DNA from 4 places in the Chitinimonas lacunae genome. Region 1 is predicted to be linked to each of the others. Evidence: predicted binding sites of a transcription regulator. Region 1 holds the regulator's gene; each other region holds the start of a gene.
The links. Region 1 encodes FNR, which switches genes on or off when oxygen is low (the NO sensors DNR and NnrR bind a similar motif). Its sites were predicted from a motif close to TTGATNNNNATCAA; they were not measured.
Positions count from the first base shown of each region.

Region 2: a site for FNR is predicted at 5,365-5,378, ahead of ACFOW7_RS14840 (GbsR/MarR family transcriptional regulator). Genes of this name have one in related genera too.
Region 3: a site for FNR is predicted at 3,698-3,711, ahead of ACFOW7_RS06650 (NAD(P)H-dependent flavin oxidoreductase). Genes of this name have one in related genera too.
Region 4: a site for FNR is predicted at 3,089-3,102, ahead of ACFOW7_RS18910 (DUF3149 domain-containing protein). Genes of this name have one in related genera too.

Region 1 is NZ_JBHSBU010000001.1:4,523,280-4,530,741, forward strand. Features, by position in the region: gene ACFOW7_RS19370 (DUF7931 domain-containing protein) at 1-30, opposite strand, end outside; gene ACFOW7_RS19375 (sulfite exporter TauE/SafE family protein) at 27-716, opposite strand; gene hemN (oxygen-independent coproporphyrinogen III oxidase) at 901-2,304, opposite strand; gene fnr (fumarate/nitrate reduction transcriptional regulator Fnr) at 2,391-3,161, shown strand; gene lolA (outer membrane lipoprotein chaperone LolA) at 3,227-3,850, shown strand; gene ACFOW7_RS19395 (replication-associated recombination protein A) at 3,877-5,184, shown strand; gene ACFOW7_RS19400 (FeoC-like transcriptional regulator) at 5,646-5,897, shown strand; gene ACFOW7_RS19405 (GNAT family N-acetyltransferase) at 5,953-6,480, shown strand; gene ACFOW7_RS19410 (endonuclease/exonuclease/phosphatase family protein) at 6,695-7,462, opposite strand, start outside.
Region 2 is NZ_JBHSBU010000001.1:3,442,413-3,449,874, reverse strand. Features, by position in the region: gene glyQ (glycine--tRNA ligase subunit alpha) at 1-323, shown strand, start outside; gene ACFOW7_RS14860 (surface-adhesin E family protein) at 334-807, shown strand; gene glyS (glycine--tRNA ligase subunit beta) at 851-2,929, shown strand; gene gmhB (D-glycero-beta-D-manno-heptose 1,7-bisphosphate 7-phosphatase) at 3,335-3,901, shown strand; gene ACFOW7_RS14845 (M48 family metallopeptidase) at 3,906-4,592, shown strand; gene ACFOW7_RS14840 (GbsR/MarR family transcriptional regulator) at 5,417-5,986, shown strand; gene cydP (cytochrome oxidase putative small subunit CydP) at 6,088-6,282, shown strand; gene ACFOW7_RS14830 (cytochrome ubiquinol oxidase subunit I) at 6,266-7,462, shown strand, end outside.
Region 3 is NZ_JBHSBU010000001.1:1,586,824-1,594,285, forward strand. Features, by position in the region: gene ACFOW7_RS06640 (nSTAND1 domain-containing NTPase) at 1-2,895, shown strand, start outside; gene ACFOW7_RS06645 (DP-EP family protein) at 2,909-3,313, shown strand; gene ACFOW7_RS06650 (NAD(P)H-dependent flavin oxidoreductase) at 3,773-4,939, shown strand; gene ACFOW7_RS06655 (DUF2249 domain-containing protein) at 5,029-5,340, shown strand; gene ACFOW7_RS06660 (aldehyde dehydrogenase family protein) at 5,341-6,690, shown strand; gene ACFOW7_RS06665 (putative zinc-binding protein) at 7,231-7,462, opposite strand, start outside.
Region 4 is NZ_JBHSBU010000001.1:4,407,934-4,415,395, forward strand. Features, by position in the region: gene ACFOW7_RS18890 (hypothetical protein) at 1-21, opposite strand, end outside; gene ACFOW7_RS18895 (DNA/RNA non-specific endonuclease) at 117-851, opposite strand; gene ACFOW7_RS18900 (hypothetical protein) at 1,223-2,269, shown strand; gene ACFOW7_RS18905 (DNA-deoxyinosine glycosylase) at 2,536-3,060, shown strand; gene ACFOW7_RS18910 (DUF3149 domain-containing protein) at 3,172-3,333, shown strand; gene ACFOW7_RS18915 (polyhydroxyalkanoic acid system family protein) at 3,402-3,677, opposite strand; gene ACFOW7_RS18920 (SDR family oxidoreductase) at 3,765-5,759, opposite strand; gene ACFOW7_RS18925 (WS/DGAT/MGAT family O-acyltransferase) at 5,967-7,462, shown strand, end outside.

The sequences.
Region 1 (7,462 bases):
CTCCAGGGTGTCGAAGGGACGGGTGGTCATCGTGCTTGGTTGCTGAGCCAGCGTAACAGTTCCCAAGCGGCCCAAACGAATAGCAGACCTCCCATGATCTGGCGCACCCGGCCATGCTGGCGCCAACGGCCCAGGCGCTCGGCCGCCAGTCCCATGGCCAGCAGATTGGGCAGGGTGCCCAGCCCGAAAGCCAGCATAGTGGCGGCACCGCGTTCCGCTGAACCCGCTGCGAGCGCGCCCAGTGCGGCGGTGTAGACCAGTCCGCAGGGCAGCCAGCCCCATAGTGCACCGGCAGCGAGTGCGCCACCTGGACCGCGAATCGGCAACAGCCGCTGTAGACGCGGTTGCAGATGACGCCATAAGCCGCCGCCCAGCCGCTCGATCCGGGTCAGCCATGCCGCCCAGCCACCGAGATACAGTCCCAGCGCCATCATCAGCAGCAAGGAGACCAGATACAGCCCATGCTGGACCCAGACTGCATAGGGCAGCCAGGCAATGACACCGGCCACGCCGCCCATCAAGGCACCGATCAGGCAGTAGCTGCCGATGCGGCCAAGCTGGGTGGTCAGCAACAAGGGCCAGCGCGGCCGGTCCGCCGGCAGTTGCAAGGCGATGGCAGCGCTCAAACCGCCGCACATGCCAAGGCAATGCACGCCGCCCATCAAACCGGCCAACCACCAGCCAGCCAGATTGGCTAGAAATGAGGAATCGAACATCGAGAGAGCTTAGCAAAGCCCCCCTGGGGCGTCATCCTACTGGGCTGGTCGGAGGAGACGGCGCGATGGTATCGGCTGAGGCCAGGCGGGAGGGAAGTGCTCAGGCCACCTCTGTCTGACAGAAGGGCGAGAAGCCTCTACATCGCTTTCATCTGTCGCAGTGGGGCGGTTGAGAACCAGGCCGCTAGATAATGCGCGAGAACCGCGCCATATCGCGTGCCTCGCTCAGATAGCGGTCAAAGGTCAAGGCGACTGCCCGTGCCAGCAGGCGGCCGCGCGGCGTGATAACGATGCCGTCGGTTTCCAGCTCGATCAGGCCATCGGTGGCGAGTTGTTCGAGCCGTGGCCATTCACGCGCGAAGTAGTGGCGGAAGTCGATCAGATAGGCGGTCTCGATCGGTTCAAATGCCAGTTCAGACTGGCATAGCAGCGCCTGGATCACCGCCCGCCGCACCAGATCGTCAGCATTGAGCGTCAGGCCACGGGCGATCGGCAGGTGGCCCCGGCGCAGGGTATCGTAATATTCGTTGAGTTCGCGCTGGTTCTGGCTGTAATGCGGGCCGATCTTGCTGATGGCCGAGACGCCCAGGCCGATCAGATCGCTGTCGGCATGGGTGGAATAGCCCTGGAAATTGCGCTGCAAGCGACCTTGGCGCAGCGCTACCGCCAGTTCATCGTCAGGCAGGGCGAAATGATCCATGCCAAGGTAGAGATAGCCGGCTTCGAGCAGGGTGCTGACCGCTTCCTGCAATAGTTCGAACCGCAGCGCCGGCGGCGGCAGCTCGGTCGGGTTGATCAGGCGTTGCGGCTTGAAGCGTTCGGGCAGATGGGCATAGTCGTACAGTGCAATCCGGTCGGGACGCCAGCGCCGCACCGTGGCCAGGGTGGTGGCAAAGCCCTTGGCACACTGGCGTGGCAGGCCGTAGATCAGGTCGATATTGATCGACAGAAAGCCAAAGCGCCGACCTGCCATGATCGCCGCTTCGGTCTGTTCGGCCGACTGCACCCGGTTGATGGCTTGCTGTACCGATTGGTCGAGGTCCTGCACGCCCAGGCTGATCCGGTTGAAGCCCAGCACGGCCAACTGGGCCAGGGTATCGGGCGCGAGTCCGCGCGGATCGATCTCGATCGAGCATTCACTATCGGGCTGACGGTTGAAATGGCGCTCCAGCATCTGCATCAGCCGCTTGAGCTGGTGCGGCGCAAAGAAATTGGGCGTGCCGCCACCCAGATGAAGCTGGTCTATCGTGCTGTGCTGGTCGAGCAGGTGGGCCTGCTGGGAGATTTCCAGCGCCAGATGGTCGAGATAGAGGTCGGCGCGCGAGTGGTCGGTGGTGACGACCTTGTTGCAGGCACAGAAGTAGCAGTCGCTCGAACAGAAGGGCAGATGGACATACAGACTGAGCGGTCTCACCCAACCGAGACGACGGCTGGCCAGAGCCTGGGCATAGCTGTCTGCATCGAAGGATTCATTGAGGCGATCAATGCTCGGGTAGGAACTGTAACGCGGCCCAGCCCCGCCATAGCGCCGAACCAGCTCGGCATCGAAGGCTACATCTTGCGGCAGAGGGAAAGCGGAGATGGCCATGGCGCGATACCGGGGTTAGGTTGTTCGTAGTGTAAATAGCGGGCAAAATTCCCACTTTGACCTCGATCAAGCGCAAGGGGCTACCGATGCCGTCGCAGCCAAGACCGGTACAGGAAATCAAAGAAGTCTTCGCCTTACCGCAGCTCAAGGCCGTGTGCTCCAATTGCAGTCTGCGTGAACTGTGTCTCCCGCTTGGCCTGACGGCCGAGGAAATGGACGCCCTCGACCGCACCATCCACCAACGTATTCCCGTCAAACGCGGCGCGACCCTATTTCGTGCCGGCGACTCGTTCCGCTCGATCTATGCGGTACGCACCGGTTTCTTCAAGACCTGTGTCAGCGCCGAAGACGGCCGTGAGCAGGTCACAGGCTTTCATATGTCAGGCGAGCTGATCGGGCTCGATGCGATCGGTGTCGAGCGTCACGGCTGCGATGCCGTGGCGCTGGAAGACTGCGAAGTCTGCGAGCTGCCGTTTGCCCGGCTCGAAAGCCTGGCTCGCGATATTCCCGCCCTGACCCGCCATTTCTATAAATTGATGAGCCGAGAAATCGTGCGCGACCAAGGCGTGATGCTGCTGCTTGGCAATATGCGGGCCGAGGAGCGCTTGGCGGTATTCCTGCTCAATCTGTCGCAGCGGCTTGCCGCGCGCGGCTTTTCCTCCACCGGTTTCCATCTGCGCATGACCCGCGAGGAGATCGGCAGCTATCTTGGCCTCAAGCTCGAAACGGTCAGCCGGGCTTTTTCCAAGTTCCAGGCAGACGGCTTGCTCAAGGTACAGAACAAGTATGTCGAACTGCTCGACCCGGTCGGACTCAAAAACCTGCTGGGCGGTTGCGCCAGCTTGCAAGGTCAATAATCTGCCAATTCCAAAAAGACAGATGCAAGACTTAGTCTTGCAATGTTTTTCTTGTGGAAAAAAACATGCAAAAAGTTGCTTTACGCGCCGCCCTATTGTTGCTGGCTGGTGCCGCAGCCCAGGCGGGCGGTCTGGCTCAGCTCAAGGTCTTTGTCGATACCACCCAGGCCTTCCAGGCCGAATTCAGCCAGACGGTGAGCCAACCGGGCGGCAAGAAGCCGCAGACGGCCAGCGGCGTGGTGGCGATCCAGCGGCCGGGCAAATTCAACTGGCGCTATCAGCAGCCCTACGACCAGCGGGTGGTGGGCGATGGCAAGAAGGTCTGGATCTACGACCCCGACCTCAACCAGGTCACGGTCAAGCGGCTCGATCAGGCACTCGGTTCGAGTCCGGCAGCGCTGCTGGCCGGCAGCAACGACCTCGAGCGTGCCTATCGCCTGAGCGAGCAGGCGGGCCGTGATGGGTTGGAATGGGTCGAAGCGAGTCCGCGTTCGCGCGACAACACCTTTGAAAAAGTGCGGATGGGCTTTCGCGATAACCAACTGGTGCAGATGGAGCTGAACGACAATTTCGGCCAGACCACCCGTATCCGCTTCGACAAGGTGGTGCGCAATCCCCGGCTCGATCCCACCCAGTTCAATTTCGCCCCGCCGCCCGACGCCGATGTGGTGTCGGCCGACCAGCAGTAGAGGAGCGGCGTTCGCGCCGGGCCGCCATGACTGCCGATCTGTTTTCGCATTCCCCCCGTGCACCGCTGGCCGAAGCGTTGCGGCCGACCCGGCTCGATGAGGTGATCGGCCAGCGCCATCTGCTCGGACCGGGCAAGCCTTTGCGGCTGGCGTTCGACGCGGGCCGGCCGCATTCGATGATCCTGTGGGGGCCACCTGGCGTGGGCAAGACCACGCTGGCCCGGCTGACTGCCAGCGCCTTTGGTTGCGAATTCATTGCCCTGTCGGCGGTGCTGTCGGGCGTCAAGGATATCCGGGCGGCGATGGAGCAGGCGGAGCTGCATCTGGCACAAGGTCGCCCGACCATTCTGTTTGTCGATGAAATCCACCGCTTCAACAAATCGCAGCAGGATGCGCTGTTGCCGTTTGTCGAATCGGGGCTGGTGACGTTCATCGGTGCGACCACCGAGAACCCGTCGTTCGAGGTCAATTCGGCACTGTTGTCGCGGGCCCAGGTCTATGTGCTGCGCGCGCTCGACGAGGCGGAACTGCGCGAGCTGTTTGCCCGGGCGCACAGACTGACACTGGCCCAGCTCGACTTCACGCCCGAGGCGGTGGATATGCTGGTCGCCTATGCCGATGGCGACGCCCGCCGTTTGCTGAATCTGCTTGAGCAGGTCGATACGGCGGCCGGCTCCTCGGGCCTGCGCCAGATCGATGCCGCCTTTCTGCGCGGCGCCCTGGCGCTCAATGCCCGACGCTTCGACAAGGGCGGTGATCAGTTCTACGACCAGATTTCGGCCTTGCATAAATCGGTACGCGGTTCACATCCGGACGCCGCGCTGTATTGGCTGTGCCGGATGCTCGACGGCGGCGCCGATGCCGCCTATCTCTCGCGTCGGATCGTGCGGATGGCCTGGGAGGATGTGGGGCTGGCCGACCCCAAGGCGCTCCAGATCGCCAACGATGCCGCCGCCACCTACGAGCGGCTGGGTTCGCCCGAAGGCGAATTGGCCCTGGCGCAGGCGGTGATCTATCTGGCCGTGGCGCCCAAGAGCAATGCGGGCTATCTGGCCTTCAAGGAGGCGATGGCCTTCGTGCGGCAGGACAAGTCGCGCGAGGTGCCCGTCCATCTGCGCAATGCGCCGACCAGGCTGATGAAGGAGCTTGGTTATGGCCGCGAATACCGTTATGCCCATGACGAACCCGAGGGCTATGTGGCTGGTGAAAATTACCTGCCGCAAGGCATGGCCGAGCCGACGTGGTATCGTCCGGTCGCGCGTGGCCTGGAGATCCGAATTGCCGAGAAGCTCGCCCATCTGCGTGAGCTTGATCAGGCTGCGGGTAAGCCCTAGTAGTATTTTCCCCAATCATTGGAAATAATCGCGCCGGTCTTCGCCGGGATCGGACGCTAAGTCTTGATTTGTTTTGAAAAAACAGTGTTTCCCCAGACGTGCCGGTTCGACCGGCTGCGGCGACCGTCGTCAGGCGGGATTTCCCCGCGTTCCTTCTCCGTTCCCCATCCGCGATGCCTGGGCAGCCGGGTCATCGGGAGAGGACGCATCCGTTGAATAAGCGGTAATCGGCAGGAAAAGGTGGTCTGGCGCACTGATGCGCCAGCCCGACCACAGGCTGTGGCGGCCATTGGCCCGGTTTCGGGCAACAGGCGGGTGGCATCGACCGGGACAGGTTCGAGCACTCGCTGTCTTTGCTATTGGTTTTTGATATGTCATTGCAACAATATTTTTTGCTGAACTTCGCTGGCGTAGCGAGTTCAACTACTGAATCGCGATAATTTCTACAGGAGTCGTGGAAGATGATACTGAACAAAGTCCGTAATACCCTGGAGCGCGAGCGTCGCTTGCCGCTGTCTGAAGTCGCCCGCTTGATTGGCACCACCATGGACGGCGCCTTGTTGCTGCTGCAACCGTGGATCGCCCGTGGTCGCGCCCGGCTGACCACCGCCAAATCGGCGCGTAGCCGTGGTTGCGGCACCTTGTGCGGCGATGTGCGCTGGGTTGAGTGGGAAGACGGCCAATGGCGCCCGGAGCAGCGCCCACCCGGTTGACCGAGGTGAGCGCCGAGGGCAGAGTGCCGGCATTACGCCATTCTTCCATCCTCTCTTGTCTGCCCTCGATCCCGACCGCTTCCTGCTTCGCACCGATCGTCTGCTGCTGCGTCGGATCGTATCCGACGATCTGCCGGCGCTATACCGGCTCTATTCCGATCCTGAGGTCATGGCGTTCGCCAGCGACCCGGTCTTCACCTCCCCTGGCCTGATGGCCTGTTTTCTTGCCAGCGTCGAGCGCGGTTACGCGAGCGGCGACTACTACGAATTTGCCGTGGTGTTGCCCGAGGTCGGGCCGATCGGCACCTGTTCCCTGCATAGTTTCTCAGCCGACCGGCGCGAGGCCGAGCTGGGGTATCTGCTGCGGCGCGATCTGTGGCGACGCGGCCTGATGTCGGAAGCGGTGGCGCGGCTGCTGCGCTGGGGCGCTCAGGCGCTTGCTCTGCAAGCGGTCGGGGCCGAAGTCGATGCAGGCAACGAAGCCTCGTGCCGTTTGCTGCAGCGATTGGGATTTGTCGAACAGCCCGACCGGACAGGCTGCTACCGCTTGGTGCTGGCCGAACCTGCCCGCTCTGATCGGTGAAGTCTGCATTTGCGGGAATGGTGATGTTCCGTGGTGTTCGGACAGCTGGCGCATTTCCCGCCAATTCGGAGTCAGCGTGTCCGGCCCTCAAAGCGCAGGCGCCTGGCACTTCATCAGGCTTGGCGGCGATTCCGATCTAAATGGAAATGCGCTAGCGGACACATCGACACGATGTGTCCGTTTTTCATGGGTCGGACGCCCCGGCTAGGTCGGCTCAGCGCTGTCTGAACTCGATATCGTCAATCGCCAGATCCGAGCCATCGCCGCTCAATTGCGCCAGGCGTAGGGTAATTTCACCTTGTCTTGCCGCACTTAACCCTGTTTCCACCATGACCGTGCCATCGGTAGGCACCGTGGCGGTTCCCGAGGCCAGGGTCGTGCCCGACGCATCGAGCACCCACCAGCCCACGCTATGGCCGCCAGCCCAATATTGGTAGTCGAGCAGGCGAAAGCGCTCCAGTACCACACTGGTGCCGGCGTCGGGTGTCAGCACGAAATCGTGGTAGCTGCCGGAACCGCCGCTTTGCAACTGGGCCACTCCGCCTGCCCAGTTGCTATCAACGATGGCGCTGCCCCGGCTGCTGTCGTAGCTGTCCCAATAGGCACCGCCATAGGCCTGAAAGCGCACCGTCACGGCTGGGGTTGCAGCCGCCCGGTCGCCATAGCCTTGATTGAGCGCGCTGTCGTTGCCCGGATTGTGCGGTAGGCCGGCAAAGTCGAGCCGGGTGCTTACCGGGTCGCGCAGCCGTAGCCGCACCCAGACGCCCCGGTGGTCGGAGGGAAACTGTCCGGCCTGGCCGTAACCGATTCCCTGTCCATAGGCGATACGTGCCAGTGCATCGCCAGACGGTCCGACCAGCCCGGCATCGAGCGCGCTGAGCCGGGTGCCACGGTGATAGATCAGGTCGATCCGGTCCTGTGGCTCAGTCACACCGGCAGGGTAGTGGGTATCGCGGTAGCTGGGCCCATACAGCGGCGACCA
Region 2 (7,462 bases), 1.1 Mb from region 1:
ACGGCGACGTCTACCATCAAAACGAGGTCGAACAGTCGAAGTACAACTTCGAGCATTCCAATGTCGACTTCCTGCTGGGCCAGTTCAACGGTTTCGAAGCCGAATCGCAGCGCCTGATCGACGCCGGTCTGGCACTGCCGGGCTACGAAATGCTGCTCAAGGCGGCCCATACCTTCAACCTGCTCGACGCGCGCGGCGCGATCTCAGTGACTGAGCGTGCCGCCTATATCGGACGCATCCGCCAGCTGGCACGGCAGGTGGCCCAGGCCTACCACGATGCCCGCGAGGCGCTTGGCTTCCCGATGTGCGCCAAGGCCCAATAAGGCTTCGCCCATGAAATGGCTCCTTCCGCTCGCGCTCTGTCTGGCACTGTCGGCCTGCAAGAAGTTCGACGCCAACGCCAGCGACCCAGAGCCCGTGCCCGACAAACCCGACTGGCGGCTGTTCGGCCAGATGCCCGACTACGACGTCAAGGTCGATTGGAATTCGATCGGCCATGAAGATGTCTCGGGTGACGACAGCTATGTCTACGTCTGGGTATTGCGCGAGTTCAAGAAGGACCAGGAAAACAAGGAAGGCGACACCTACCGCAAGGAGTACAGCCGCTTTGCCGTCGATTGCGCCAAATCGAGCGCCGCCGGTATCGCCATCGAGCTGCACGACCATGAGGATGACGAAGTGATGCGTCGCGATGTGCCCGGCTATCAGTGGGAATTCCAGCCGGCCACCGCCCAGCAGAACTACTTGCAGAACTTCGTCTACCAGGTGTGCAAGATCGCCCGCGACAAGGAAGCCGCTGCGCGCTGAGTGCGCTGTCCGCCCCTGAACAAAGTTACGAAACCAGCCTGCGATGACCACCCAGACCCTACTGATCGAACTATTCACCGAAGAATTGCCGCCCAAGGCGCTGCCGCGCCTGGCCGCCGCGTTCGCCCAATCGATCGCCGACGACCTGAAGAAACTGGGCTTTGCCGCCAGTGACGCCGCCGTCACCGAATACGCCAGCCCGCGCCGGCTGGCGGTCAGCGTGGCCGGCGTTGCCGCCCGCCAGCCCGACCGGGTGATCGAGAAGAAAGGCCCGGCGGTCGCCGCCGGCTTCAAGGACGGCCAGCCCACCCCGGCCCTGCTGGGCTTTGCCCGCAGCAATGGCCTTGGCCCCGACCAGCTCGACCAGTTGGAGCGTGGCTCCGACGGCAAGCAGGAAGTGTTCGTCTTCCGCGCCGACAAGGCCGGTGAGCCGCTGGCCCAGCATCTGGGCACGGTGCTGCACGAGGCGATCAAGCGCCTGCCGGCACCCAAGATGATGCGCTGGGGCGACCGCGACGGGCAGTTTATCCGTCCGGTCCATGGCCTGATCGCCCTGTGGGGCGACCAGGTGATCGAGGTCGAACTGCTCGGTTTCCGCGCCGGCCGCCAGACCGGTGGTCATCGTTTCCTGTCGCAAGGCCCGGTCGAGATCGCCCATGCCGACCAGTACGCCGCACGGCTGCGGGAAGTCGGCCGCGTGGTGGCGAGCTTCACCGAACGGCGTGCCCTGATCGCCAGCCGCCTGGCCGAGATGGCCGCCCGCCGTGAGGCCACGATCGCTGGCGACGACGCCCTGATCGATGAAGTGACGGCGCTGGTCGAATGGCCCGTGGTGCTCGAAGGCGAATTCGAGCCCGAATTCCTCGAAGTGCCGCAGGAATGCCTGATCCTGACCATGCAGCAGAACCAGAAGTATTTCCCGCTGCTCGATCGGCAAGGCAAGCTGACCCACCGTTATCTGATCGTCTCCAACCTCGAGACGGCCGACCCCACGCCGATCATCCACGGCAACGGCCGCGTGCTGCGCGCCCGGCTGTCCGATGCCCGCTTTTTCTATCAGCAGGACCAGAAGCAGCGGCTCGACAGCCGTGTGCCCCGGCTGGGCCAGGTGGTCTACCACAACAAGATCGGCACCCAGCTCGAACGGATCGGCCGGCTCGAAGTCATCGCCGCCGCCGTCGCCCATGAACTGGGCGCCGACACGGCACTGGCCAGCCGTGCCGCCCATCTGGCCAAGGCCGATCTGGTCAGCGACATGGTCGGGGAATTCCCGGAACTCCAGGGCATCATGGGCACCTACTACGCCCGCCTCGACGGCGAGGACGCCACGGTAGCCGCCGCGATCGAAGCCCATTACCACCCGCGCTTTGCCGGCGACAGTCTGCCCGAAGGCGCCGTGGCCCAGGCCGTGTCGCTGGCCGACAAGCTGGAAACGCTGGTCGGCATCTGGGGCATCGGCATGATCCCGACCGGTGACAAGGACCCGTTTGCGCTGCGCCGCACGGCGCTGGGCGTGCTGCGCATCCTGCTCGAAGCCCGTCTGCCGCTCGATCTGCGCGCCCTGCTCGAGCGGGCTGCCCAGACCTTCCCGGCCGGGGTGGTCGCTGCAGGCACGGTCGAGGGCGTGTTCGGCTTTATGCAGGAACGGCTGAAGCATCTGCTGGCGGCCGACTATCCGCAGGCCGATGTCGAAGCGGTGCTGGCCGAGCGGCCGGGCCGGCTTGACGACCTGGGCGAGCGGCTCGCCGCCGTGGCCGAATTCAAGGCGCTGCCCGAGGCGGCATCGCTGGCTTCTGCCAACAAGCGCATCCGCAATATCCTCAAAAAGACCGAGACCGCGCTACCGACGCTCAATGCCGCCCTGCTGAGCGAAGACGCCGAGCGGGCGCTTCATGGCGCCCTGCTCGATCTGAAAACCCCGGTCGAGGCCGCTTTCGATCAGCGCGACTACACCAGCGCGCTCAAGAAGCTCGCCAGCCTGAAGACGCCGGTCGATGCCTTCTTCGACCATGTGATGGTGATGGCCGAAGACCCGGCCGTGCGCGCCAACCGGCTGGCCCTGCTCGAGCAGCTCAGCCGGCTGATGAACCGGGTGGCGGATATCTCGCTGCTGGCCGAGTAATACCGATTTGCCCTGGACCTGGCGTTCAGGGCCGCCACAGCGCAGGGCGTCTCTGACATACCCGACCATTTGCGGCACGGGCCGACGGATTCCCCGGCGAGGTCGGCGTGCCTGAACGCCAGCGTGGCGGCACCAATCAAGAAAATCAATAAATAAACTATGGAAGATTCGTAGGTTATCTGGTGCTTTGGCCCTTGCGGCCTGGAGCGCCAGATAGGCTTATTGCTTCTTCCTGACTCGCATAGGATGGAGAGGGCTTGTCAGCGCCTGAGGTGTCTCTGCGTTGAAAGCCTATGAGTGTTTTGTAGGAGATTTAGGCAAATCCTATCGAGTCGCGACCCGGCCACCCGGGTCGTGTGGTTGGCCGGGATGCCTTCCCGCCTTCACTTTTTCTGGCGCCATGTCATGAAACTCGTGATTCTCGACCGCGACGGCGTGATCAACCACGATCGCGACGATTTCGTGAAAAACGCGGCCGAATGGGTGCCGATCAACGGCAGCCTGGAGGCAATCGCCAAGCTCAACCACGCCGGTTTCCGGGTGGTGGTAGCCAGCAATCAATCCGGCCTTGGCCGGGGCTTTTTCGGCATGGCCGAACTCAATGCCATGCACGACAAGATGCATCGGTTACTGGCCCGGGTCGGTGGCCGGGTCGATGCCATCTTCTTCTGCCCGCACACCGCATCGATGCAGTGCGGCTGCCGCAAACCCGAACCGGGCATGTATCGCGACATCGCCCAGCGTTTCGATGTCAGCCTCAACGAGACCCCGGTGGTCGGCGACAGCCTGCGCGACCTGCAAGCCGCCGCCGCCGTCGGTGCCCAGCCGGTGCTGGTGCGCAGCGGCAAGGGCGAGAAAACGCTTGCAGCAGGCGGCCTGCCGCCTGGCACGCGCATCGTGGCCGATCTGGCCGAAGCGGCGGAACTGCTGATCGAACAAGACGAGGCCGATCGGGCCGAAAGCCGCTGTTAACGCCATGTCTGCCGCCGGCCGCGCCGTCCTCGAAGGACGCACCATCGACTACCAGATCCGCCGCAGCGCCAGACGGCGCTCGGTGGGTCTGCGCATCGACGCCAGCGGTCTGACCATCCGCCTGCCGGCCCGCTTCCCGCTCGATCATCTCGAACCGATTCTGCAACGCAAGGCGAGCTGGATCGTCAGCAAGCTCGACCTCTACCACACCAAGGCCCCGCCGCCACCCTCCCTGGCCGATGGCGGCCGGATCGACTGGCTGGGCCACTCGCTGCCTATCCGTCATGAAGTCGGCCGCCTGATCGTCGAACCCGACGCCGTGGTGCTGCCGCAGGGCCAGGACCCGGCTGCGGCATTGACCCGGCTGATGCAGCGCGAGGCCCGGCGCCATTTCGCAGCGCGCGTGGCGCACTGGTCGGCCCGGATCGGCCTGACGCCGCAGTCGCTGGCGCTGTCCCATGCCCAGAAACGCTGGGGCAGCTGTACGGCGCAAGGCGTGGTCCGGCTGAATTGGCGGCTGATGCAGGCGCCGCCCTCGGTGATCGACTATGTGGTGATCCACGAGCTGTGCCACCTTGAAGAGCTGAACCATTCCGACCGCTTCTGGACCCTGGTCGAATCAGCCTGCCCCGACTGGCGCGAACAACGCGCCTTCCTCAAGCGCGAAGGCGACCGTTACTTTGCTTGGTAGGGGTGTGATCCTTCCCTTTCCTCACAACCTTTATTAAGGCTGTCCCTTATTAAAGGCTAGCCTCCTAAACTTCAATAAGACCGTCCTCAGTTAAAGGCTCACTCGCAGCCAGGGCTACTTCACTTGCGCTCCAGGAACTCCGTTTCCCGGCCCTCCCTTTGCCACATGCCCGGCACATTCACGCAAGCCAATGTTTTTAAAAAGGATTATTCTTGCTTCCTTTGCCTGTGGCGCCTCGGACAGGGCGTTTATCCTCTCTTTTATTTGTTAAGATATATTTATGAATACCGTATTTATACTTAACAAATAACAAAAACGTCGTCTTCAGAGTCTGGTCAGGCCTCCTTTTTCTTAGGCTATGTCCCAGCCTTGATGTCCCCCTTCTCCCCCCTCCCCCCTCCCCCCCACATCAGATGGGAAAAACAGGGGCAAACCCCTCCCCCACCGCCTCTTCCCGAACCCATCCATCGCCTTCTTCCGAGACAGTCGGGTGGCGGAGGGGTTGGTTGAAAGCGGGCAAAGGGAAATCTCAGCAAGTTGGCCGTCTTGTTGCTGAGCAAAGCGTCCGTTTCGGTCGTGGATGAGGTCAGAGGAGAAGCGAAAAGTGCGAGAGAGAAGCGAAGCAAGGGTTGGGTTGGGGTGACTCAGGGCGGGAGAACAGAGGGAAAGTCGAGGCGGAATCGGCGAAAAAGCTGGAGAAACCGTTACTTGGCAGCCGCTAGCCCATTTCTCAGCACCACGCCAGCCGTTCTCTTCCTTACATCGCACTTGCTTGATCTGGATCAAGCGTCTTAAACTTCCAGAAAATACTGGAAATACAGCAAATGAAACTTTCACCGCTTGCAGAACGCTTTGTCCTTCATTTCGGCGAGATGGGTTCGCGTTGGGGGGTCAACCGCACGGTTGGTCAGATCTACGCCCTGCTCTATATCGCCGGCCGCCCGCTCAATGCCGACGAGCTGGTCGAAACCCTCGAATTCTCGCGCTCCAACGTCGGCATCGGCATCAAGGAACTGCTGGCCTGGCGACTGGTAAAGCTGGTCCATCTGCCCGGCGACCGGCGCGATTACTACGAAACCCCGAAAGACGTCTGGGAAATCTTCCGCGTGCTGATCGAGGAGCGGCGCCGGCGCGAAATCGAGCCGACCCTGTCGCTGTTGCGCGAAGCACTGATGGAAGAAGCCAACGATGAAGAAGACCGCATCGCCCAGGAGCGGATGCGTCAGATGTATGAGCTGATCGAACTGACGACTGGCTGGCTCGATGACGTCCAGCGCCTGTCGCCCGAAACGGTGATCGGCCTGATGCGACTGGGTGCCAAGGTACAGAAGGTGTTGGAGTTCGCTGACCGGCTGAAACTCACCGGCGGCCAGCGCGACCCCGACAAACGCTAGACCGTTTTGCGGGGCGCGGCACAGACCGCCATGACCGGGCAGACCCCACCCGGCGACTTGGGCGCGGACCACGGTCCGCGCCGCCAACCAGGACAGCCATCATGCGCACCCGCCCGCTCTGGCGCGAGCTGCTTGCGATACTCGTCGTGAAATGCCTGCTGTTATGGGCTGCCAAGACCCTGTGGTTCTCCGACCCCTTGGCCCGCCATATGCAGGTTCCCCCCGCCGCCCTGCAACAGCGGCTGCTTGATCCCCTTCCCCCTCCCGGAGTGCCCGACCATGCTGCCCCCCGATGATGTGGTGGCCCTGTCACGCCTGCAATTCGGCGCCACGGCCATGTTCCACTTCCTGTTCGTACCGCTGACCATAGGGTTGAGCTGGATACTGGTGATCTGCGAAGCGGTCTATGTCATGACCGGTCGCGAGGTCTACAAGGACATGACCCGCTTCTGGGGCAAGCTGTTCGGCATCAACTTCGCCATGGGCGTCACCACCGGAATGACGCTCGAATTCCAGTTCGGCACCAACTGGGCCTACTACTCGCACTACGTCGGCGATATCTTCGGCGTCCCGCTGGCCATCGAAGGGCTGATGGCCTTCTTCCTCGAATCGACCTTTGTCGGCCTGTTCTTTTTCGGCTGGAACCGGCTCAGCAAGGTCCAGCATCTGGCAGTCACCTTCCTGGTGGCGCTGGGCTCGAATCTGTCGGCGCTATGGATATTGATCGCCAATGGCTGGATGCAAAACCCGGTCGGCGCCGAATTCAATTACGTCACCATGCGCATGGAGCTGCAGAGCCTTGCGGCAGTGTTCTTCAACCCGGTCGCCCAGGTGAAGTTCGTCCACACGGTCGCCGCCGGCTATGTCACCGCCTCGATGTTCGTGCTCGGGGTATCGGCCTTCTATCTGCTCAAGGCGCGTGATACCGGTTTTGCCATCCGCTCCTTTGCCATCGCCGCCGGTTTCGGCCTGCTGTCGACGCTGTCGGTGATCGTGCTGGGCGACGAATCGGGCTATGCCACGGGCGAAGTGCAGAAGGTCAAACTCGCCGCCATCGAGTCGGAATGGGAAACCCATCCGGCTCCGGCCGCCTTTACCGTGATCGGCCTGCCCAATCAGGAAGCCGAGCGGACCGACTATGCGCTGCGCATCCCCTATGTGCTCGGATTGATCGCCACCCGCTCGCTCGACCGCCCGGTGATCGGCCTCAAGGACTTGCGCGCCCAGCACGCCGAACGGATCCGGCGCGGCATGCTGGCTTATGCCGCGCTGACCCGCTTGCAGGCGGGCGACCTGAGCGCCAAGCCGGAATTCGAACGCTATCGCGAAGACCTCGGTTTCGGCCTGCTGCTCAAGCGCTATACCCCGCGCGTGGTCGACGCGACCGAAGCGCAGATCGCCGCAGCCGCCAACGACACCATTCCCAAGGTCGCGCCGCTGTTCTGGAGCTTCCGCATCATGGTGGGACTGGGTCTG
Region 3 (7,462 bases), 2.9 Mb from region 1:
GGCCTGGAAGCCTTCGATGAATCGCATGCCGCAGTCTTCTTCGGCCGGGCCGACGCCTGTAGCCGGTTGCTGCGCAGCATTGCCGTCCAAGCCGCCAGCGACTGTGCTTTCCAACTGGTGCTGGGGCCAAGCGGCAGCGGCAAGACCTCGCTGATTCGCGCCGGCATCCTGCCGGCCCTGAGTCGGGCTGATCGGGAGGAAACGCCGCTACTGACCAGCGTCACCCAGCTCGACCTTGGCGACATCGGCGAGCAGACACTCGCCACGGCCCTGGCCGGAGCGCTGCTCGATTGGCAGATTGACGGCGAAGACGCCTTCCCTGGCGCCAACGCCGTGGCGCTCGGCGAAACCCTCAGCAGAACGCCCACCGCCCTGCTGACCGAGCTGCGTTGGCGACTTGACGGGACAGCGCCCCGCACAGGCCCGCGATTGGGACTATTCATTGATCGACTGGAAGCGCTGTTTACCGCATCCCGGCTCGATGAGGCGCAAAGGCTCGCTTTCCTCGCCATGCTGGAGACGCTGGCACGCTCAGGGCTGGTGCTGGTGATCGCCGCCTGCCGCAACGACTTCTACCCGCGCATCGTCGACTATCCGCTGTTGCTGTCGGGCAAGGACCACGGCGGCCATTTCGATCTGGCGCCGCCCCGCCATGCGGAAATCGCCCAGATCATCCGTTTGCCGGCGCTGGCGGCCGATCTGCGTTTCGGCGTCGATAGCGAAAGCGGCGCGCGGCTCGATGATGTGCTGTGCGAGGCAGCGGCACGCAGTCCCGACGCTCTGCCCCTGCTGCAATACACCTTGCAGGAGCTTTACCGCCAGCGGCAGCCTGACGGCGAGTTGAGTTTCGACACGCTGCGCCGACTCGGCGGGATGGAAGGCGCCATCGGGCAACGGGCCGAAGAGGTGATTGCCGCGCTCGATCCGGCTCCGCGTGAGGCGCTCCCCGAAGTCCTCGCGCTGGTGGTCGCCTGGGTCGACGACAGCAATGTCAGCAGCCGTCGCGCCCCGTGGGCGGCATTACGCGATGAGGCAGCACGCAGGCTCGTCAATGCCCTGGTGGAAAACCGCTTGTTCGTCAGTGAATTAGTCGGTGGCGAACCGGGCTTTGGCGTCGCCCATGAAGCGCTGTTGCGGCGCTGGCCCCGCGCCGTGGCCTGGATCGCCACCCCTCGCAGTGCCCTGTTGATCCGCAGCCGGCTCAGCGCCCAAACGACGCGCTGGATCGCCGAAGGCCGCCCGGCCGATCTGCTGCTGCCTGCCGGCAAGCCACTCGACGAGGCGCGCAGCCTGCTCGTTCACCCGGCACTCACCCTGTCCGATCAGGAAATCGACCTGATCGCCGCGTCGCAGCGCCGGGTTCGCCGCCGTGAGCGCTTACGGTTCGGGGCAATGGCCACGATTCTGATTCTGTCGATCCTGACCACCGTTCTGGGCCTCAGCGCCCGCCAGGCCGAACAGCAGGCCCAACGGCGCCGGACCGAGGCGGAAAACCTGATGGGCTTCATGGTCGGCGACTTCGCCGACAAGCTGCGCCCCTTGGGCCGGCTCGATTTGCTCGACAGCGTCAGCGCCAAGGCGCTCGAATACCTGTCGGCCTCCTCCGACGAGCCGCTATCGCCCACCTCACAGCTACAGCGCGCCCAGGCGCTGCTGGTGATCGGCGAGGTCAATCTGGCACGTGGCGACCCGGTGTCGGCCACGTCGGCCTTCACGGCCGCGCGCGGTCTGCTGGAAAAGCGCCTGGCGGCCGACCCCCGCTCAGCGGCGGCACTCAAGCATCTGGGCGCCGTGTCCTTCTGGCTCGCCCAGATTCAGATCGACCAGAACCATTGGTCACAGGCTGAAGCGCTGCTCAATCAGTACCGCGACTACAGCAACCGGCTCAGTGCGCTCGACCCGGCGGACCCCGATGCCTGGATCGAACAGTCCTATGCCTATAACAGCCTGGGCTCGCTTGCCTTGATGCGCGACGACAGCGCCAGCGCCGCGCAGGCATTTGAAACCTCGGTCGCGCTCAAGACCCGGGCGCGGGCCAGGAAGCCCGACGATGCGACCTTGGCGGCCGATCTGGCCGACAGCCTGTCCTGGCTTGCCACCGCCCGCGAAGCCAACGGCGACCTGCACAGCGCCGTGGCACTGCATCAGCGCCAGCAACAGGTGCTCAACACGCTCCATGAGGCGTCCCCGGGCGACGGGCTGTGGCGCCACCGCCTGGCGCTGGCCCTGCAACACGCGGCCGGGCTCAAGGCGGCGCTCGGGGAAGTCAGCGAGGCGCTGGGCGACTACGGCCGCGCCAACCGGCTGCTCGACGCCAATCTGGCCCTCGAACCCGACAATCGCCTATGGCAACGCGACCGGCTCTATGGCGAACTCGAGCGGCAGCGGCTGCTGGCTTTCTCCACGTCCTCGGCCCAACTGCTGCCGGCCCTGCAAGCCACCACCGCCAAGCTGACCAGCCTGACCCGGGTCGATCCACGCAATGCCGATTGGGCCAGGCTCCAGGCCATTTCCCAACAACGGACCGCCGCGGCCTTGCTGGCGCTGGGCCGGGTCGAAGATGCCCGACCGTATATCGCGGCAGCCCGGCAACAGCTCGATGCCTTGCAAGCGGCCAATGCCGAATTCCGCACCCGGGCAGCACTTGCCCACACCCTGCTGACGCTGGCCCGACTCGAAACCGCCGCAGGCCAGACCCAGGCTGCCCGCACCGCCTGCCAGCAAGCCAGCGAGCTGCTGCGCAGCGAAGCCGGACGGACCAGCCGCCATCAGATTCTCGATCCCTGGATACAGGCCCAACACTGCCTGGACCAGCCCGCCGTAAGCGCCAGACAACGCCTGACGCAGATCGGCTACCGCGACCCGGCTTATCTGCAAGCCATTTCCACTCACTGAGAAAGCCATCGTTATGAACCCTCTCCATCCCGCCCAAGTCGTTCTGGTCACGGTCAAGCGCATCACCGACCAACACGGCAAACCGTCCTATCAGTTCAGCTACACCACGCCCAACGGCACTTCTTTGCCCAACGGCACGGTGGAATTCACCGAAGCCGGCCACCTGTGGTACCTGCTGGCCAACTCCACCAGCGACAACATCACCTTCGATGGCATCTCGATCCAGAATGCCGGCTCGCAGATCGGCGGCCTGTGGGAGAACAGTAACGCCATCCGGCTCGACAACCATTGCAGCAAGAACTCCAAGATCGACATCGAACTCGGCTTTATCGACGACAAGGACGGGCTCCAGAAATCCTTCAGCAGCCCTGACCCGCAAATCATCAACGTCCCGGGCAAGCTGGGCGGCGGCGACTGAGTCGGACCGGCACCCCGTTGCGGTGGTGGACGGGGTGCTTGGGTCGGCGGTGGGAGACAGTGGAGGGCGAGTTTTGTGCGCCCACCAATAAAAACAACATTTCTGCAAATAATCTGCAAGACAGATATCAAAATGTATCAATAAATAAATCTATTACGCACAATCCACGCAAGATCTCTGCTTGATCCCACAGTCGGGTCGGACATCGTTTCCAACAGCCTCGACAGGCTCCGATCGGCTTATCGCACACGGCTTCTGGCAAGCCATCAGGGTTGATTGCACAGGAAGGACGCCTGAATACTCAGCGCGGATGGGTCCGATCGGCAGATCACCGGACCGGGTAACGCTGCCGAGCGTTTTATCGGATGGCTCCATCACATTCGCTTGACCTGTCTCAAGGCAAATCCATGACGTGACGCTTAGGCTGGGCGCCCCTACCCAATCGGAGGTGCGCGCGACATGTGGTTCAAGCTACTGAAGCTGGCAGGACGCGAAGTATTACCGGTGGTGCAAGGCGGCATGGGCGTCGGGGTATCGGCCCATCGGCTGGCGGGCGCAGTGGCTGCCGAGAATGCCGTGGGCACCATTGCCAGCGTTGACCTGCGTCATCACCATCCCGATCTGCTCGAAGCCACCCGGCGCTGCCGCGATCGCGCCGCCATCGATTCCGCCAATTTGACCGCCCTTGACCGGGAAATCCGCGCTGCCCGCCAACTGGCTGGCGGACAAGGTCTGGTCGCCGTCAATGTCATGAAGGCCGTGCGCGAGCATCCGGCCCTGGTCCAGCAAGCCTGCGAAAGCGGTGCCGACGCCATCGTGATGGGCGCCGGCCTGCCGCTCGATCTGCCCGAGATGACGGCTGCCTATCCCAAGGTGGCGCTGATTCCCATCCTGTCCGACGCACGCGGCGTCGCCCTGGTCCTCAAGAAATGGCTGCGTAAGGGCCGGCGTGCCGATGCAGTGGTGATCGAGCATCCAGCCCATGCCGGGGGACATCTGGGTGCGGCCAAGCTGGCCGATCTGCGCGACGGCCGCTTCGATTTCGCCCGGGTGCTGGCCGAGTGCCAGGCGCTGTTTGCCGAACTGGGACTGGGGCAGGATGCCCCCAAATTGGTGGTCGCAGGCGGCGTGGACAGCCACGACAAAGTGCGGCACTGGCTCTCCAACGGCGCCGATGCCGTCCAACTGGGCACGGCCTTCGCCGTCAGCAGCGAGGGGGATGCCCATCCGCGTTTCAAACAGACCCTGGCCGAGGCCGATCCGGCCGAACTGGTGGAATTCGTCAGCGTGGCGGGCCTGCCGGCACGGGCGGTCAATACGCCCTGGCTGCGCCAGTACCTGAAACGGGAAGCGCAGCTCCAGGCCAGCGCCAAGGCCGATCCGCGCCGTTGTACCCAGCAGATGGACTGCCTGAGCCAATGCGGCTTACGCGACGGTCTGGCGCGTATCGGCCAATTCTGTATCGATCTCAAACTCGCTGCCGCCGTGCGCGGTGAAGTGGAAAAAGGGCTGTTCTTCCGGGGCGCCGGCCGGCTGCCGTTCGGACGGGCGATCCGACCGGTGCGCGAGTTGATCGATTACCTGCTCTACGGCCGCTGTCCCGCCACCTTGGCCCAGCCGGGCTGAGCGCGAAAAACTTGTCGGCGCTCAAGGCGCCGGCACCAGGCCAGCACTAGCATCCAGTCACTCTTCAACTTTTCTCGATGGAGTCCATCATGAGTGGCATCGTCAACGAACAGACCTTTGTCTTCGACGCCCGTGGCGTGGCCAAGCGCTTCCGCCATGCGGCGATCTTCGGCGCGCTGGAGTCGCTGCGCGACGGCGAAACCATGCGCTTTGTCAACGATCACGATCCGCTGCCGCTGCTGCAACAGATCACCCAGCGCTATCGCGAACAGGTGCGGGTTCACTACGTTGATCGCAGCGACGGCCAGGTGGTGATCGATTTCTCGGTCCATCCGGAGCAGTACAGCGGTTCGGCCGGCAATTGCGGCAGCAGCGGCGGTTGCGGCTGCAGTGGAGGCTAGATGGGCGGGCAATGGACGATGGATGGCTTCGTATCACGCGACCCGCGCAGCGGTGCAATCTTTGCCGAACGGCCATGCTGGCAGGCTGCCGAAGCCGACCATGCACTCGCCAATGCCGATACGGCGGCCCGGCGCTGGGCCGCCCTGCCCATGGTCCAACGCAGCAAAGCCCTGTACCGGCTGGCCGATGCACTCGAAATGGCCCAGCCGACGCTGGCACAGAGCTGCCGCCGTGAAATGGGCAAGCTCGCCAGCGAAGCCGAAGACGAAATCCAGCGCTCGGCCAAATGGTGCCGCTTCCTGGCCGAACGCGCGCCGACCTGGCTGGCCGATGAACACAATCTGACCGGCCGGATACAACGCCGCCCCCTCGGCGTGGTCATGGCAGTCACTCCCTGGAATTACCCGGTCTGGCAAATCTGCCGACCGCTTGCCGCTGCCCTGGCGGCTGGCAACTCAGTAGTCATCAAACCCGCCAATAATGTGGCGCAGACCAGCGCCCTGATGGAATCAATCTGCCGCGACACCCTGCCCGCCGGGCTGGTCCAATGCCTATGGCTCGACGAATTGGGGACACGGCGGACGCTGGCCCAGCCTGGCGTTGCCATGCTGGTGTGTACCGGCAGTGAAATCACCGGCCGCCAGCTGGGTTCGCTGGCAGGTCATCATTTGAAACCGGCAGTACTGGAATTGGGCGGCAATAACGCCTTTGTGGTGCTCGACGACGCCGATATCGAAGCCGCCGCCCTGGCTGCCGCAGAAAGCCGCTGTCTCAACGCCGGCCAAGCCTGCACAGCCGCCAAACGCTTTATCGTCTTGCGCCAGGTGGCAGACCGCTTTATCGAGGCACTTATCGCCGCCATGGCGCATTATCGTTGCGGCGACACCCTGGCCCCACTCGCCCGCGCCGACCTGCGCAGCCGACTCGCCCTGCAAGTCGATCGCAGTCTTGAAGCCGGAGCCCGCTGCCTGATCGGCGGGCAGCCGGCCGGAGGACGTGGCGATTTCTATCCGGCAACCGTATTACAGGACGTCCGCCCCGGCATGCCGGCATTCGACGAAGAACTGTTCGGCCCGGTTGCCGCCATCAGCATTGCCGCAGATGAAGACGAAGCACTCTGGCTTGCCAATGCGGTACGCCAACATCTGGCCGCCAGCATCTGGAGCGGTGATTCCGAACGCGCCAGCAAGCTGGCCGGTCAACTGCGAGCCGGCATGATCTGTTTCAACCGCCGCCCCGGCAGCCGCTTTGAACTGCCCTTCGCCGGCAGCGGTGCCTCAGGCTATGGCAGCACTCTGGGACGCGATGGCCTGTTGGCTTTCACTCAGCCGGTCGGATGGCTGGAATAGCCGGCTGGCTGCACCAGGCAGAACCTCACGCAGCATGGCTTGCCTCCTCACTGATCGAGCCAAGTACACAGCGCATCCCAGGCCATGACGCCTTACGCCACTCTGCGGCTGGTGCATTTCCCTGCCACTCGGCGTCACCCGCAACGTTGGTTGGCCTGGATCTGACACGCTGTATCCGAACCCTCCAACCTTGAGTGTTCCGGAAATGCTTTGACCGTGGACCACAACTTTGCGGACCTGGAGGCCAGTGCATTGCCAGCCGATTCGGCGTCAGCGTGGCCGGACCTCAAAGCACAGGCGTACAGCACTCCATCAGGCTTGGCGGTGACGCCGATTTAAATGGAAAGGCGCCAAGGCGGGAGATGGATGGGTTGTTGGTGGAGGCGAAGGGTAAAGCGGAGGCTAAAATTCACAAAAATAAACTTTCATGCAAAATGAATGCAAGATGTTTAGATGATTCTTGCCAAAAAATAAAATATTCGACAAATTCCAGCCAGATTACCGCCAAAGCCTCTGCCTCCTCTCTCCACACTTCGCGCCTCACCCCACCGCCCTTTGCTCTGCCCCCTCCTCGCCCAGCGTCCTGGCCGCCTCGTTGACCGTCAGCCAGACCACCCGACGTTCCTCTTCGCCGCAGTCGCTGTGGTAGCGCTTTTTGGCACCCAGTTGATTGAGGATCAGATGGGCATTCGCCTCCACCCCGGCATTTCCAAGACAAGCCTTCACACAAGCCAGTGCGCAGCCGTCGAGCGCCAGAATCGGCCGGCCGCTG
Region 4 (7,462 bases), 120 kb from region 1:
GGAACGGGCGGGAGCGATCATAACAATAAGTGTAACTGAGGACGTGAATATCGGACAGTCCGCCTATCAGCTCCCGCCATCTGGACGGCACCGCCTGGGGCGGTGCCGGACCCAGATCAGCCGCGATCGCAGCCGCGCGGCACGGACCAGCTGGTGTGCGGCTTGACGTGCTTGAGGCGGTAATCGATATCGATCTGGTCGCCGATCAATTCCTCGATCTCCGCCACGCTCATGATGTAGCTGTCGAGCGGGTTGAGGCGTTCCTTGTTGGGGATGAACCAGCCGATGACCTGTAGTTCGTCGGCGTCGTCACGGGTCACCAGCACCTTCCAGAAATATTCGGGCGTGGGAACACCGTGGCTGTGGCGGAAGAAATCGTTGCGCTCGTCGCCATAGACCAGGCCGCCATAGACCCGCACCGGGTTGAGATCACGATAGCACTCGGTGATTTCTTCGGTTTTCTCCCAGATGCCGCGATTGAACGAGGCCACCTGCGGCACGATATTGGTCATGTAGTTGGCGCGCTTGCCCAGCAGATTGCTGTGGTCCATATGGTTGGCAGGCACCAGATGGCCACGATCGTAGCCCGAATGGACGCTGGCATAGCTGGCGGTCGACCACTGCTGCTGGCAGCCGGCCGGCAGTTGCGGGTCGAGCGTGAACTTGCTCGGGCGGGGCAGATAACCGACGTCGAAGTCGGCCAGATACTCGAAACGCACGGCGGTGCGGTTTTCGCAGTCGAAAGTCAGGCTGAAGCCGTCGTAGTCGAGCGTAACCAGATGATCCGAGTTCTGGGCGCTGGCGGCGAAGGAGGCCAGGCTCAGGGCAAGACCGAGCAGTAGTCGGCGCATGGATTTCCCCTTGTTGGTATGTAAAGAAAGCGGCCCATGATGGAGCCGCTTTTTTGCAGGCGCATTGCACACCCCCTAGATGTGCTGCGCCCGTTCGACGGTCCGGCGTCGAACGGGCGCGTATGGTCGTCAGCTTCGTCTTTTAATACAAGCGCTTGCTATGTAGTTGAGATGGCAGTGTAGTTTTTCGACCAATGAAAACGCTGTGTTGGAACGTATGTCAGACCATGGGCATGCTAATTGCTACTACATTGGTATTGTACTGGTGTTTGCAGTACCGTCATGATGTGGGCATAATGCGTCTGGCATTTTTATGCCGAATCAATGCCCGCGCCGACCCCCCGGCGCTTCCAGCCATCAGGGAAACATCCATGACGTCCGGTATCTCCGCACTGCGCCCCCTTCGCACCGCTTTGTTTATCGCAGCCGCCCTGACCGCCTCCGCCGTTCTGCCGGCCCAGGCCGCGTCGGTCCAGCCGGCTGGTGGTTGCGGTACAGCCACCCTTCCCTGTAGCACCACCTATCGTTTCGAAGGTGCCGCCTTACTGGCCGGTCGGATCGGCCCGCTGCCCGAGCTGGAAATCAGCGAATCCGCCCCTGGCGCCTTCGATCTGACGGGCAACCGTACCCTGGCCATCCTGCCCTTGGCCCCGCTGACCCTCGACAAGACTTCGCCGCTTCAAGTGCAAGTGCGCAATGCGCGCGGGGAAGTGGTCAACGGCGCCGTCCGCGCCCAATTCCTGACCAGCAGCCTCGATAGCCGGGGCGAGCTGCGCCTCTATCTCGACGCTGGTTGGAACAGCCCGGGCGATGGTCCGTACCGGATCACCCTGAGCGGCTTGCGCGCTACCGTGGTCGACAGCAGCTATGAAGGCGAACTGGCGCTGCGCATCGGCGGCGCCCGCCGCAGCGACAGCCTGCCGCTCGAAGACGGCGAGATCGGTTCCGATTTCGGTGCCAAGGCCACGCTGGCCTGGCTGCCGGTCACGGTCAGCGCCACCCAGGGCACCGGCCTGCCCGCGCCGGTGCAGATCGCCGACCCGACCCAGGCCGTGATCGCCGGGCTCGAAGTCAAGGTCGGCCGCTACGAAGGCAAGCCGGTCGCCGTCTATGTGGCGGCCATGTTGGGCGGCCAAATTCTGCTGCTGACCGATGGAGGCTGGATGCCGTTCTCGATGCTGAGCGCTGCCGCTGCGGCCGGTGAGCGTCCGCGCCTGGCCTACAAATCCTTCCCGGCCACGCCGCGTCTGATCGATATCGATATCCTGAGCCAGCCCACCGACATCAGCGGTCTGCAAGGTCTGTCGCTGCTGATCGGCTACGGCCTGGGCGCTGACCCCGACAGCTTCTCGGGCAGCGAATCGGCCTTCGCCGAGATGTTGAATAGTCAGCGCTTCACCCAAATCTATAGTCGCTGAACGTCTGGCTGAACGCGCGGTCCATCCCACCGCCCGTCTTCGCGAGAAGACGGGCGGTGGTATTTTTTGGTGCCTTAAATATCCTCTGATTCCTTTGCAGGTTACTTTTAGGACTCCTTATCAAGGAGACCTCTGCAATGCGCCATCTGCTTTAAATTTCCTGGCCAAACCTTATCTCTCCCTTAGCCATCCAATAAATCATCCTTCGATTCAGCAGCAGGATATTTATCAGGAAATACAAAAGCTGGTTTCCACGGGAGCGCGCAATGAACCCACGCAAACAATGTTTTCCGCCGGTGGTCGATGCCCAGACGCGACTGCTGGTGCTGGGCAGCCTGCCCGGCGAGGTGTCGCTCGCCAAGTCCGAGTATTACGCCCATCGGCAGAATCAGTTCTGGCGCTTGATCGGCGAGGTGATCGGGGTGGCGGGGCTGCGCGATCTCGACTATCCGAGCCGGCTCGACACCTTGCGCCGCCACGGCGTGGGGCTGTGGGACGTGATCGCCGAGGCCGAGCGCGAGGGCAGTCTGGATGGCAATATCCGCAACGATGTGCATAACGATCTGGCCGAGCTGGTCGCCTCGCTGCCGGCCTTGCAGGCGGTGGCATTCAACGGCGGCACTTCGGCCCGGATCGGCCGGCGCAAGCTCGCCGGTCTGGCGCCGCCGCTGCGGCTGATCGATCTGCCGTCGTCGAGTCCGGCCTATACGCTGCCGTTTGCCGACAAACTGGCGGTCTGGATGGGATTAAGGGAATTCGTCTCGGGCGCTGCGGGAAACCGCCCCGTTTGATCTGGATCAATCAGCCGCAGGCGTTCGCTTGATCGCGGTCAACGTCAGCGGCGGCCTGATGGCGTGAAATGACGGCAATCCATCGCCAGATCCGACCACCGGAGAGCCATCATGAACGTCGCCCTGCAAGACCTGTTTACCACTGACATTGGCATTCTCAGTCTTGCCACCATCGGTTTTATTGTGGGGATGGCCGGCTACCTGGGCTGGTTCGTTCATCAGAAGGTGCGCGAGGCCGAGCAGGCGGAAAAGTCGCAGCCACGCCAGGAGTAGAGTGAAGCGGTGCAGGACGCGATGAGCCGGTTTGGACGTCGCGTCCTTTTTTATGGCTGACTGGACGGTCAGCCGAACTTCTCAGCCAGGAAGCGATGGATCTCGCTGCTGATCTTGGGCTTCAGGGCCGACAGCAGGAAACCCAGCTTTACCACCACCATCACCTCGGCCGGTGCCACCTTCAACTGGCCCGATACGCCTGAACGCTGGAATTCCAGCACATCCCCCTGCCAATGGTAATCGAGGCCGAACTCGGCCTTGAGCTTGGCCGCCACCTGCTCGGCCAGAGAGCGCGCCTCGTCGTGCGGCTTGTTATGAGGATGGTGGATGACGATGTCCGACATGGAAGATCCTTGCTGATTGAAATAGAGCGGCACGTCTGGCGCGCCGGCACGGTTCCGCCGCCATCTCACGATGGCGGCTGGGCGCCGTTACAGATGGATGCCCTTCATGATCTGCATAAAGGCGATCTGATCGGCAGTAAGCGGCTGCGGTTCCTTCTTCTCGCCCTTGTTCGAGGCCGCCTGGGAATCGGGGAACATCCGATAGGCGGTATTCATGATGATCTGGGCCACCCGTGGTGCCACCGCATGGACGATCTGACCAAAGATGCCCAGCCCCGACGCCACCCGGACCGGCTTGTAGATCACCGCCTGGGCCACCAGATCGGCGGCTTCGTCGGGGTTGATGATCATCGGCATGCTCTTGTAGATCTCGGTCGGTGCGATCATCGGCGTGCGCACCAGCGGCATATTGATGGTGGTGAAGTAGACGCCACGATCGGCAAATTCGCTGGCTGCACAACGGGTGAAGGCATCGAGCGCCGCCTTCGAGGCCACATAGGCCGAGAAGCGCGGCGAGTTGGTCAGCACCCCGATCGACGAGATATTGATCACATGCCCCGATTTGCGCGCGCTCATGCTGGGCAGCAGCGCCAGCGTAAGGCGCAGGCTGCCGAAGTAGTTGAGCTGCATGGTGCGCTCGAAATCATGGAAGCGGTCATAGCTGTTTTCAACGGCCCGGCGGATCGAGCGGCCGGCGTTATTGATCAGCACATCGACATGGCTATGCTCGGCCAGGATCTGCTGGGCCAGTCCATCGATGGCGTCGAGATCGGACAGATCGCATGAATAGATGGTGCAGCGGCCGCCGCTGGCTTCGATGTCCTTGCGGGTCGCTTCGAGCTTTTCCACATCGCGCGCCACGATGATCACATGGGCGCCGGCCGCCGCGAGCTTGATCGCGCTGGCCTGGCCGATGCCGCTTGAGCCGCCCGTGATCACGATATGCTTGCCCTTGGCCACCCCGCTGAGCGAACGGTCGATAAACAGATCGGGGTCGAGATGGCGCTCCCAGTAGTCCCACAGCCGCCAGGCATAGCTCTCCAGCGACGGCACGGCGATATCGGTGCCTTGCAGCAGCTTCTGGGTCTGGCGGCAATCGAAACGGGTCGGATAGGCCACGAACTGCATCACATCGGGCGGCAGTCCCAGATCTTTCAATACCGCATCGCGGATGCGCCGGATCGGCGTCAGACTCGCCAGCGCCTCGCGCACCATCGACGGAATAAAACCGAACATGGCCGGGTTGATCCGCACCGTCATCTTGGGCGCGTGGGCGGCCTCGGCAAAGATCGCCAGCACTTCGCCGACGCGGCGGGCATTGGGGTCGGTCAGATGGAAGCACTTGCCGTTCTGGCCGCTCAGATGGGCCAGATGGTCCATCGCCTCGACCACGAAATCGACCGGCACCAGATTGATCCGGCCGCCATCGAGGCCGATGGCCGGCATCCAGGGCGGCAGCAGCCGGCGCATTTTCTGGATCAGTTTGAAGAAGTAGTAGGGGCCGTCGATCTTGTCGATCTCGCCGGTCTTGCTGTGGCCGACCACGATGCCGGGCCGATAGACCCGCCAGGGCCGCTTGCATTCGCGCCGCACCAGCCCTTCGGAGTCGTGCTTGGTCTTGAAGTAGGGGTGGGACAGCTTGCCCGCTTCTTCGAACATGTCCTCGGAGAACACACCGTCGTAGAGGCCGGCCGCGGCAATCGAGCTGGTGTGGTGGAAGATGCCGGCGTCGATGGCCTCGGCCAGTTGCAGGGCGTGGCGGGTGCCGTCGATATTGGCGCTTTGTTGTTGTTCGGCGCTGGCCTTGAGGTCGTAGACCGCAGCCAGATGGAAGAAGTGTTTGATCTTGCCCTTGAGGTCGGCGAGGTCGTCATCGCTGACGCCCAGTCGGGGTTGAGTCAGGTCGCCCACTACCGCGACCACCCGGTCGGCATCGCGACCCCAGCGCGCTTTATGCTCAGCCAGCTTGTCGAGCGATCCTTCGCGGACCAGCACATAAATCCGTCCTTTGCGTCGCTGTAGCAGGGTGTTGACCAGATGATGACCGATAAACCCGGTTGCGCCGGTGACGAAATAGCTCATTCTGCGTACTCCTTCTGATTCCCCGTTGCGGTACTTGTGTTGGCCGGCAGCGCCGCGCCTGTTTTTGTTGCCATATGCTCGAAAGCCGCGCCGTTGCTTGGACGGCGGCGGCCCCCCGTGTTCTATAATCGGCGGGTCGCGGCGTCAAGCGGGGCCGGACGGCTCCTGCGCGATCCATACAACAGAACGCAAAAATAGGGGAGAAGCATGTTGTTGAATTTATTCGGCTCAGACCGCGAGGCCATGTCAGGTGTGGACACCGCCTGGCTGCGAATGGATCGCCCAACCAATCTGATGGTGATCAACGGCATCATGTTTTTCGACGGCCCGGTCGATTTCGAGCGGCTGAGCGCCGTGATCGACAGCCGTCTGCTGCGCCATCGCCGTTTCAAGCAGAAGGTGGTGCGCAGCGGCGCCAACGCCGCCTGGGAGGACGACCCGGACTTCGACCTCGCCAACCATCTGCATCTGGTCGCGTTGCCAGGCCAGGCCGGCAAAGCCGAACTGGAGCGGATGGTCAACGACCTGATCAGCACGCCGCTCGATTTTGCCAAGCCGCTATGGCAGTTCTATGTGGTCGAGAACTACCAGGGCGGCAGCGCGCTGATTGCCCGTATCCACCATTGCATCGGCGATGGTATCGCCCTGATCCAGGTGTTGCTGTCGATGACCGACAAGGAGGCCGATGCCGCCGTTGCCACCCGGCCGCGCAAGCCGCGCTTCCATGCCGGCGGTGACGATGACGATCTGTTCATGCGGCTGTATCGCCCGGTCGCCAAGATGTACACCGGGATGCTCAAGTCCTATTTCAAGCTGATCGGCACCGGTTACGGCCTGATGATGAATCCGTCCAAGCTGGCCGGTTATACCCAGACCGGCCTGGGGCTGGCGGAAGGTCTGGCCCGCCTGACCACCTTGCCGGCCGACCCGCGCACCCGCTTCAAGGGGCCGCTCTCTACCGTCAAGCGCATTGCCTGGTCCGAATCGCTGCCGCTTGCTGAAGTCAAGCATGTGGGGCGGGCGCTGGGCTGCTCCATCAACGACGTATTGTTATCGTGCGTGGCCGGCGCCCTGCGTGCCTATCTGATCGATGCGGGCGAAGAGGACATCGACGGTCTCGATATCCGTGCCTCGGTGCCGGTCAATCTGCGGCCCGAGAGCAAGCTCGACCAGCTCGGCAATTATTTCGGCCTGGTGTTCCTGTCGCTGCCGATTGGCGTGGCCAACCCGATCGAGCGGGTCTATGAAGTCCGGCGGCGGATGGAAGAGATCAAGGGCTCCTATGATGCCGTGATCGCGCTGGGTCTGCTGTCGCTGCTCGGTATGTTGCCCGACGCGGTCGAGCAGCCGGCCATCGAATATTTCAGTACCAAGTCCACCGCCGTGATGACCAATGTGCCCGGCCCGCGCGAGCAGATCTATATGGCGGGCAGTCCGGTGCGCGACCTCAATTTCTGGGTGCCGCAGTCGGGCGAAATCGGCATTGGGGTATCGATCCTGTCCTACAACGAGCATGTGAATTTCGGCGTGATGACCGACAAGAAGCTGGTGGCTGAGCCGGCCCGCATCGTCGAGCGCTTCGGGGCCGAATTCGAGAAGCTCGTGCTGGTGACCCTGATGCAGCACTGGGACCAGCCGCCCGACCCGGGTCTGGCCGAGATCAATCTGGCGCTGTGGAGTCTGATGCACGACGTCGAGGCCGA